2 regions of the Methylibium sp. T29-B genome follow, and region 1 is predicted to be linked to the other one. Evidence: predicted binding sites of a transcription regulator. Region 1 holds the regulator's gene; the other holds the start of a gene.
What was found. Region 1 encodes FliA, which starts transcription of late flagellar genes. Its sites were predicted from a motif close to CTAAAGTTTNNNNNNNNNNNGCCGNTA; they were not measured.

Region 1 (4,572 bases):
CCAAGGGTGGCCGTTCCGCGACGGCCGACGATGTGCAGCAGGACGTGGAACAACTGTCGATGAGCACGCTGTCCTTCCAGGACTACGTGCGCGACCGCATGCTGAAGAAGCGCGAGGCCGCGTTGCGCGGCGAAGCGCTGCGCGAGGAACGCACCGAGCCGACCCTCAACGTCGCCCCGATGGCGCCGGCCCGTGCCGCCGCCCAGGCGACGCTGTACGCCCAGGATCTGGACGACGACGATGCGGTCGACGCGGCGGTCGATGCCGTGCAGCACCGGATCGCCAGCCAGCAGGCCGCCACCATGCCGGTGCTGCGCGAGCAGGTGGTCTACGGCCGCCAGACACAGTCCGCCACCGCCAGCCCGCCGATCCTGCGCGAGGCCCAGGCCGATGCCACGATGCTGAGCGAGCTGCGCTCGATGAAGGGCTGATCGAGGAGCGCTTCGGCGCGCTGGCCTTCATGGAGAAGCTGCAGCGCGAGCCCGCTCAGGCCAAGCTGACCCAGAAGCTGCTCGAGTGCGGCTTCTCGCCGGTGCTGATCCGCAAGCTGGTGGCTGGCATGACGGCCGACGTCGGCGACGAGCAGGCCTGGGCCGCCAGCGTGCTGGAGCGCAACCTGATGACCGGCGAGCGCGAGCTGCCGATCGAGGACCAGGGCGGCGTGTTCGCGATGATCGGCGCCACCGGCGTCGGCAAGACCACGTCGACCGCCAAGCTGGCCGCCGCCTTCGCCACCCGGCATGGCGCGTCCAACCTCGGCCTGATCACCCTCGACGCTACCGTCTCGGTGCCCACGAACAGCTGCGCGCCTACGGCCGCATCCTCGGCGTGCCGGTGCACACCGCCCACGACCGCACCGCGCTGGAAGACCTGCTGGAGCTGCTGTCGGCCAAGAAGATGGTGCTGATCGACACCGCCGGCGTCGCCCAGCGCGACACCCGCACGCGCGAACTGCTCGACATGCTGGCGCACCCTTCGATCAACAAGCTGCTGGTGGTCAACACCGCCGTGCAGGGCGAGACCATCGACGACGTGATGACCTCCTACCGTGCCGCCGCCTGCAAGGGCATCGTGCTGTCCAAGCTCGACGAGGCCGTGAAGCTGGCGCCGGCACTCGACGCCGTGATCCGCCACAAGCAGAAGATCGTCGCGGTGGCCAACGGCCAGCGAGTGCCCGAGGACTGGCATCGCCTGTCGGGTCAGGCCCTGGTGCACCGCGCGCTGCGCGCCACCGGCAGCCCGGCCTACAACTTCGACGCGAGCGAGATGAACCTGGTGTTCGCCACGCCGCAGATGACGGAACGCCGCCCCGTACCGGCCGGCCGCGCCTGAGCTTCCCGATCCCGACGACCCCGCTGCCGCCATGTCCACCGACCTGCCCCGCCGCGCCTGCCGCCCCGCCACCGACAGCTGGTACAACCAGCTCGACGATCTGCCGACCCACCCCGCACCGGCCGACCAGGCCCAGGGCCTGCGCCGCCTGTTCGTGAGCCGCACGATGCGCTGCATCCCGGTGGTGTCCAACCCGAAGATCGCCTTCGGCGGCGCCCTGCTGGAGCGCCTGTGCAGCGCCTACGCCGAGCAGGGTCTGCGCACGCTCGTGGTCGACGCCGGCGAGAACGCCCGCGCACCAGCCGAGCTGGCGAGCTTCGACCTCGCAGAGGGCGTGGAGACGCTGAGCCCGCACGTGAGCTACCTCGCTGCCGGCGGCCTGACGCTGCGCTTCGTGGATGCGAGCGGCTCGACCTCCGGCTTCCTCGACGCCATTTCCGAAGCCGCTCCCGACATCGATGTGCTGCTGGTGCATGCCAGCGCTGCCGAACTGGCCCGTCTGTTCGCGCGTCGCGTTCAGGAGCTGCAGGCGGCCACGGTGCGCCCCATCGTCCTGTGCGACGAGCAGCCCGACAGCGTCACGCACGCTTATGCGGCCATCAAGCTGCTGGCGACGCGCGCCGCCTTGCTGACGCACGACCTGCTGTTCAGCGCCCCGCCCGATTCGCCGCGCGCGGCCAAGGTGGCCGAACGCATGGCGCGCTGCGCCGACGACTTCCTGGGGGCCACGCTGCACGACTGGGTGGCCGTCGACCCGGCCGAGGCGCCCACCGATGGCCCGAGCCTGCGGCTGAAGCGCCTGGCACGTGAACAGCTCGCCTGCGCACTGCCGCACACCGTGAGCGACAGCGTGTTCGGCGCACTGGCCGGCGAGATCGGCGCACGCTCCGCGCTGCCGTCGCTGGGCTCGCGCCTGCCGCGGTCGCGCTGAATCCCCGATCGAAGACCGAACGAACCGCCGAACACCGCCTGGAGCCCGACATGTACACCGCCACCGGTCGCCTCGAAACGAACGCCATGATCAAGCAGTACAGCCCGCTGGTGCGTCGTCTTGCGCACCAGATGATTGCCAAGCTGCCGGCCAACGTGGAGATCGACGACCTGATCCAGGTCGGCCTGATCGGCCTCACCGACGCGATGTCGCGCTTCGACAGTGCGCAGGGCGTGCAGTTCGAGACCTTCGCCACCCAGCGCATCCGTGGCGCGATGCTCGACGAGCTGCGCGGCAGCGACTGGATGAGCCGCGGCAACCGCAAGCAGCAGCGCGAGATCGAGGTCGCGGTGCACAAGCTGCAGCAGCAGCTCGGCCGCGCGCCGGCGGAGAGCGAGATCGCCAAGCAGATGGGCCTGTCGCTCGCCGACTACCAGGAGCTGCTGGGCAAGGTGCGCGGCACGCAGCTCGTCTATCTGGAGGACATGTCCGGCGACGATGGCGACAACGATTTCCTCGACCGCCACGTGGCCGACGAGAACGAGAACCCGGTGGCCCTGCTGCAGGACCATCGCATGCGCCTGGCGCTGATCGAGGCCATCAAGACCCTGCCCGAGCGCGAGCAGTTCGTGATGGGGATGTACTACGAGCAGGACATGAACCTCAAGGAGATCGCCGCAGTGCTGGGCGTGACCGAATCGCGCGTCTGCCAGCTGCACAGCCAGTCGATCGCGCGCCTGCGCGCCAAGCTGCGCGACCACTGAACCCCAAAAAGAAGCGAGCACGAGACAACCATGCTGAGCCTGTTCAAGAAGACCCCGAGCGCGGCCGCTGCCACCGACCCGGCACCCGTCGCGGCGCCAGCTCCCGACCTGCGCCAGGCGGTGCAGAGCATCGCCCAGGCGGCCTCCCGTCTCGGCCGTGACGCGGCCGAGGTGCGCGGCCTGATCGAGGACAGCAACCAGGTCAACCAGCGCCAGGTCCAGGCACTGCAGACGCTCGGCAGCCAGCTGGGCGAGGTGCAGCGCGCGCAAGGGGCATCGGTACCACCACCACCGAGAGCCTGAAGGCCGTGGAGCGCGCACGCGCCGCGGTGGAGCAGGTGGGCACCGAGGTGGGCGGTATCGTCGACACGCTGCGCCAGGTGGCGGCCGCGGCCGGACAGATCACGCAGATCGCGCTGCAGACGCGCCTGGTGGCGTTCAACGCCTCGGTCGAGGCCGGCCGGGCCGGCGAGGCCGGACGCGGCTTCGGTGTCGTGGCCGACGCGGTGAAGGACCTGTCGGCCAAGGTCGAGGCCTCGTCGAAGCAGATCATGAGCACCGTGGCCGAGCTCGACCAGCGCGTCGGCGCGCTGGCGCGCGAGATCCAGTTGCGCGAGGGCGAGGCGCCGCAAGGCGCCTTCCACCGGGCGCTGGCCGAGGTGCAGGGCGGGGTCGGCAGCATCAGCGCCGCGGCGGTGCAGAGCCGCACGATCTGCGACGGCCTGAACGAGCAGATGGCCGCGATCGACCGCGAGATGCAGCGCTCCAGCCAGACGCTGGGCAGCGCCACGGCGCGCAGCGAAGCCTTCCTGAAGGTCAGCGAGAACATGATCGAAGTGGTGGCCGACTGCGGCATCGACACCGACGACACGCCCTACATCCGCGGTGTCCAGGAGGCGGCCTCGCAGATCAGCAAGCTGCTGGAGGACGCGCTGCGCACCAACACCATCGCCGTCGCCGACCTGTTCGACGAGAACTACCAGGCCGTGCCCGGCACCAACCCGGCCCAGCACACCACGCGCTTCGTCGCGCTGGCCGACCGGCTGTTCCCGCAGGTGCAGGAGCGCCTGCTGACGCTGAACCAGAAGGTCGTCTACTGCATCGCGGTCGACCGCAACGGCTACGTCGCCACGCACAACCGCCAGTACTGCAACCCGCAGCGCAGCAACGATCCGGTGTGGAACACCGCGAACAGCCGCTACCGCCGCATCTTCAACGACCGCACCGGCCTCGCGTCGGCGCGCAACACCCGGCCCTTCCTGCTGCAGACCTACCGGCGCGACATGGGCGGCGGCAACTTCGTGCTGATGAAGGAAGCCGCGGCACCGGTCACCGTCAACGGTCGCCACTGGGGCGGCGTGCGGCTGGCCTTCCAGTTCTGAGCCTGACCCGATCCATGCAGGACGGCGCCCCGGGGCGCCGTTTTTCATGGGCGAGCGCCAAGCCCGGACATTCGGCAGGTGCATTGCGGCCGGCGGCGCGAACGCGCACAGAATGCGCCGCATGAAGAAGTCCCCCGCACTGCTGTTCCTGCTTGCGCTGCTG
Region 2 (4,572 bases), on a different contig from region 1:
CACCGACATCACGACGCTGGACGCGATCGCCGACGGCGACCTGCAGATCACGATCGACGACGGCGGCGACAACGAACTGGTGGTCGAGGTGGGTGCGATCGCCCAAGCGAGCTCGGGCTTGGAGCGTCTGGGTCAGGTGGCCGAGGCGATCAACCGCAAGACCAGCGACACCGGCGTGTCGGCCTACCTGGTGGCCAATGACGACGGCACCTACAAGCTCGACATCAAGGCCTCGCGCCTGGATGCCGACGGTGCCCCGCTGTCGGTGGAGTTCACCGGCTTCGATACCACGACCACGGGTCTGGACGAAGGCGACGTGCCCGCCGCGGTGACGGATGCCATTGGCATCGACGCGCTGAGCATCGAGACCGAATCGGATGTGTGGGTGTCGATCAAGAAGATCGACAGCGCACTGGACCAGGTGAACAGTGCCCGCGGTACCCTGGGCGCGATCCAGAGCCGCTTCGAGAATGCGGTGTCGAACATCCAGATCCAGGCGGAGAACACCGCGGCCTCGCGTGGCCGGATCATGGATGCCGACTTCGCGTCGGAAACGGCCAACCTGTCGCGCTCGCAGATCCTGCAGCAGGCCGGTACCGCCATGGTGGCCCAGGCCAATCAGCTGCCGCAGCAAGTGCTGTCGCTGCTGCGCTGATCGGCCTCCCGCGGCGGCCTCCGGGCCGCCGGCCCCGGGATCCTCGGGCCCCGTCCGTCAGGACGGGGCCTTTTGCTTTCCGGGGCCGAAATGCGCCGGAAGTCGGCCTCTTTTCGATCCATCGTCACCCCCGCAGGTCACCAAGAATGGCTACACCGAACAGGTAAGCCGGCTTCGGGCCGGAGATCCTCGATTCTTCAAGGAGCATTTCCATGGCCCAGACCATCAACACGAACGTCATCTCGCTGAATGCCCAGCGGAACCTGAACACCAGTCAGTCCTCGCTGGCCACCTCGATGCAGCGGCTGTCGTCGGGTCTGCGCGTCAACAGCGCGAAGGACGATGCCGCCGGCCTGGCGATCGCCGAGCGCATGAACACCCAGGTGCGCGGCTTGAACGTCGCGGCGCGCAACGCCAACGACGGCATCTCGCTGGCCCAGACCGCCGAAGGCGCGCTGGGCAAGCTGGGCGACATGCTGCAGCGGATGCGCGAACTGGCGGTGCAATCGGCCAACGCCACCAACAGCGCCGACGACCGCAAGGCGCTGCAGGCCGAAGTGAACCAGCTGCGCGACGAGATCGACCGTGTGGCCAAGCAGACCAGCTTCAACGGCAAGAAGCTGCTCGACGGCTCCTTCACGGCGGCGACCTTCCAGGTCGGGGCCAACTCCGGTGATGCGATCACCGTCGGCAGCCTGACCAACGCCACCGCGGCGGTGCTCTCGAAGATCACCTACGCCGAGGGCGCGAGCGCCGACCTGACGCTCGACGGCACGACCATCACGGACCTGGCCGCGATCGCCGACGGCGACCTGCAGATCACGATCGACGGCGGTGGCGCGAACGAGCAGATCGTCGAGGTCGGCCCGATCGCCGAGGCCAGCACCGAAACCGAACGCCTGGGCCAGATCGCCGAGGCGATCAACCGCAAGACCACGGACACCGGCGTCTCCGCCTACTTGGTGAAGAACGACGACGGGACCTTCAAGCTCGACATCAAGGCATCCAAGCTGGATGCTACTGGCGCCGCGCTGGCGGTGGAGTTCACCGGCTTCACCACCGCGACGACGGGTCTGGACGAAGGCGACGCGATCGCCGAGGTCGCCGACGACATCGGCCTGAGCGACTTGAACATCGAGACCGATTCCGCCACCTGGGTGTCGATCAAGAAGATCGACAGTGCGCTCGACCAGATCAACGGCGCACGCGGCACGCTCGGCGCGCTGCAGAGCCGCTTCGAGAACGCGGTGTCGAACATCCAGATCCAGGCCGAGAACCTGTCGGCCGCGCGTGGCCGCATCATGGACGCCGACTTCGCGATGGAAACGGCGAACCTGTCCCGCGCCCAGATCCTGCAGCAGGCCGGCACTGCGATGGTGGCGCAGGCCAACCAGCTGCCTCAGCAGGTGCTGTCGCTGCTCAAGTAAGACGCCTTCCGGCGACCTGCTTCGGAGAGCCGCGGCTGTCCGGTGCCTGACGGCGCCGGGCCCGCGGCTTCAGTTTTCTGCGCGAGCGCCGATAGCCCCTCATCAATCCGTCCGGACTCAGCATGGCCATCTCTTCACCCGGTCTCGGCAGCGGCCTCGACGTCAGCAGCATCGTCTCGCAGCTCGTGGCGCTGGAGCGCAAGCCGCTGGAGAAGATGCAGACCGCGGCGACGTTCATGCAGACCCAGGTCTCGGCCTACGGTCAGTTGCAGAGCCTGGTGTCCGCCGTCGGCGACGCTGCGAAGGCGCTCGCCAAGCCCACCCTGTGGCAGGCGGCGTCGGCAGGCACCAGCGACGCCACCTCGGTCGCCGCCACCGCCAGCGCGGGCGCCGCCATCGGCAGCTATTCGGTCAGCGTCTCCCAGATCGCACGCGCGCAGAGCCTGGCCTCGGCGGTGTTCACCGCGCCGACCGACGTGGTCGGTGCCGGCAAGATGACGATCGAACTCGGCGGCTACAACGTCGCGAACGATCCGGCGTTCACCCCGAAGACCGGATCGACGACGCTCGAACTCGAGTTCGCGGAGGGCACGACGCTCGAGCAGGTGAAGACGCAGATCAATGCGGCGAACGCCGGGGTCTCGGCGGCGATCGTGCGCGACGCGAACGGTGCCCGCCTCACGCTGACCAGCACCACGACCGGACTGGACAGTACCCTGCGCGTCGCCGTCAGCGACGCCACCGGGGCGCTGACAGGCCTGGCCTACGACCCGGCCAGCGGTGCCAACCCGATGACGCAGACGCAGGCCGCGGTCAACGCCCTCGCATCGATCAACGGCCTGGCGATCGAGTCGCCCACGAACCGCCTGACGGGCACGCTGGACGGCGTGACGCTCGATCTCGTGAAGGTCACCACCGCACCGGTCACCGTGAACGTCACGACGAACACCGGGACGATGCGCGACGCGATCAAGAAGTTCTCCGACGCCTACAACGCGCTCAACACCTACCTGGTCACGCAGACCAAGTACGACGAGGAGAACAAGATCGGCGGCACCTTGCAGGGCGACAGCGCCGCCGTGGGGCTGCGCAATCAGTTCCGCGCCATGCTGCGCCAGGACAGCGCGGCCTCGGCCGAGCTGACCCGCCTGTCGGACATCGGCTTCAACGTGCAGCGCGATGGTTCCATCGTGCTCGACAACGCCAAGCTCGACGCGGCGCTCGCGAAGCCGGCCGAGCTGTCGAAGCTCTTCACGACCAATGACACGGCGAACCCCGCGTCGACGGGCCTGGGTGTGCGTTTCCAGAAGCTGGCCGACATGTCGACCGGTACCGACGGCGTGATCGCCAGCCGCAATGCGGGGATCAAGGCCCGCCTGGAGCGTAACAAGGACGACCAGGAGAAGGTCAACGACCGTGCCGACCGCATGCAGGTCCGGCTGACCCAGCAGTACACGGCGCTGGACACCCAGATGGCCAAGCTGACCGCCCTGTCGACCTACATGACGCAGCAGCTGACCGGCCTGTCCAACCTCTACAACAAGAAAGACTGAGGTCGTTCCCGATCCGCGCATTCGCGGGGTCGGTTGAAACGCAGGGCGATTTCGAGTGTGTGGCGCTCAAGACCGGGCGCGCAGCGGCCGATAAACACTCAGCCCCACTCGAATGCCGGACCTTCAGTCATGTTTGCCCAGAGCAGCCCCTACTCGCCGTCGCGCCACCACGCCTCCAGCCAGGCCTACAACCTGGTCGGCGTCGAGACCGGCATCGGCGGCGCCTCGCCCCACCAGCTGGTCGCGATGCTGTTCACCGGATTGCTCGATGCCGTGGCGCGTGCGCGCGGCGCACTGCGCGACGGCCAGATCGAGCGCAAGGCGCACGAACTGAGCCGGGCGGTCCGCATCGTCGAGGAAGGACTCAAGGGCGGGCTGAGCCCGGCCGGCGGCGCCCTGACCGAGCAGCTGTCATCGCTCTACAGCTATGTCAGCACGCGCCTGATGCAGGCCAACCTGCGCAACGACGATGCCGCGCTGGCCGAATGCGTCAGCCTGATCGAGCCGCTGCGCGATGCCTGGTCGACGATCCGCGCCCAAAGCGACATGCCGGCGGTTCGCTGAGCGTCCCGACGACGATCCATCGACAAGGAAGTTTTTCGATGAGTACGCCATTGCTGAACTACTACGAGGCCATCGAACGCGCCAGCGAGCAGATGCTCGAGGCCGCGCGCGGCGGCAACTGGGACCAGGTCGTGAAGCTCGAAGGGGCCTGCGCGGTGCTGATCAATCAGCTCAAGCAGGCTGCGGCGACCCGTGAACTCGGCGCGGACGAACGCCAGCTCAAGACCCGCATCATGAAGCGCATCCTCGTCAACGACGCCGAGGTCCGTACCCTGGCCGAGCCCTGGCTCGAGGACCTCGATCAGCTCCTGGCCGGCCGGCCGAAGATGCTGCACTGATCGAAACCGAACCCGACTCCCATCAGACTGCTGCC

Region 2: the regulator FliA is predicted to act here: its motif matches at 2,150-2,176, upstream of fliD (flagellar filament capping protein FliD).

Annotation. Positions count from the first base shown of each region.
Region 1 is NZ_AZSN01000032.1:3,883-8,454, forward strand. Features, by position in the region: gene Y694_RS25575 (hypothetical protein) at 1-431, shown strand, start outside; gene Y694_RS25580 (hypothetical protein) at 461-907, shown strand; gene Y694_RS25585 (hypothetical protein) at 829-1,332, shown strand; gene Y694_RS07560 (antiactivator of flagellar biosynthesis) at 1,364-2,263, shown strand; gene Y694_RS07565 (RNA polymerase sigma factor FliA) at 2,314-3,027, shown strand; gene Y694_RS25590 (hypothetical protein) at 3,058-3,330, shown strand; gene Y694_RS07570 (methyl-accepting chemotaxis protein) at 3,336-4,409, shown strand; gene Y694_RS07575 (DUF6607 family protein) at 4,531-4,572, shown strand, end outside.
Region 2 is NZ_AZSN01000004.1:2,501-7,072, forward strand. Features, by position in the region: gene Y694_RS01270 (flagellin) at 1-655, shown strand, start outside; gene Y694_RS01275 (flagellin) at 868-2,082, shown strand; gene fliD (flagellar filament capping protein FliD) at 2,205-3,635, shown strand; gene fliS (flagellar export chaperone FliS) at 3,765-4,199, shown strand; gene Y694_RS01290 (flagellar protein FliT) at 4,238-4,537, shown strand.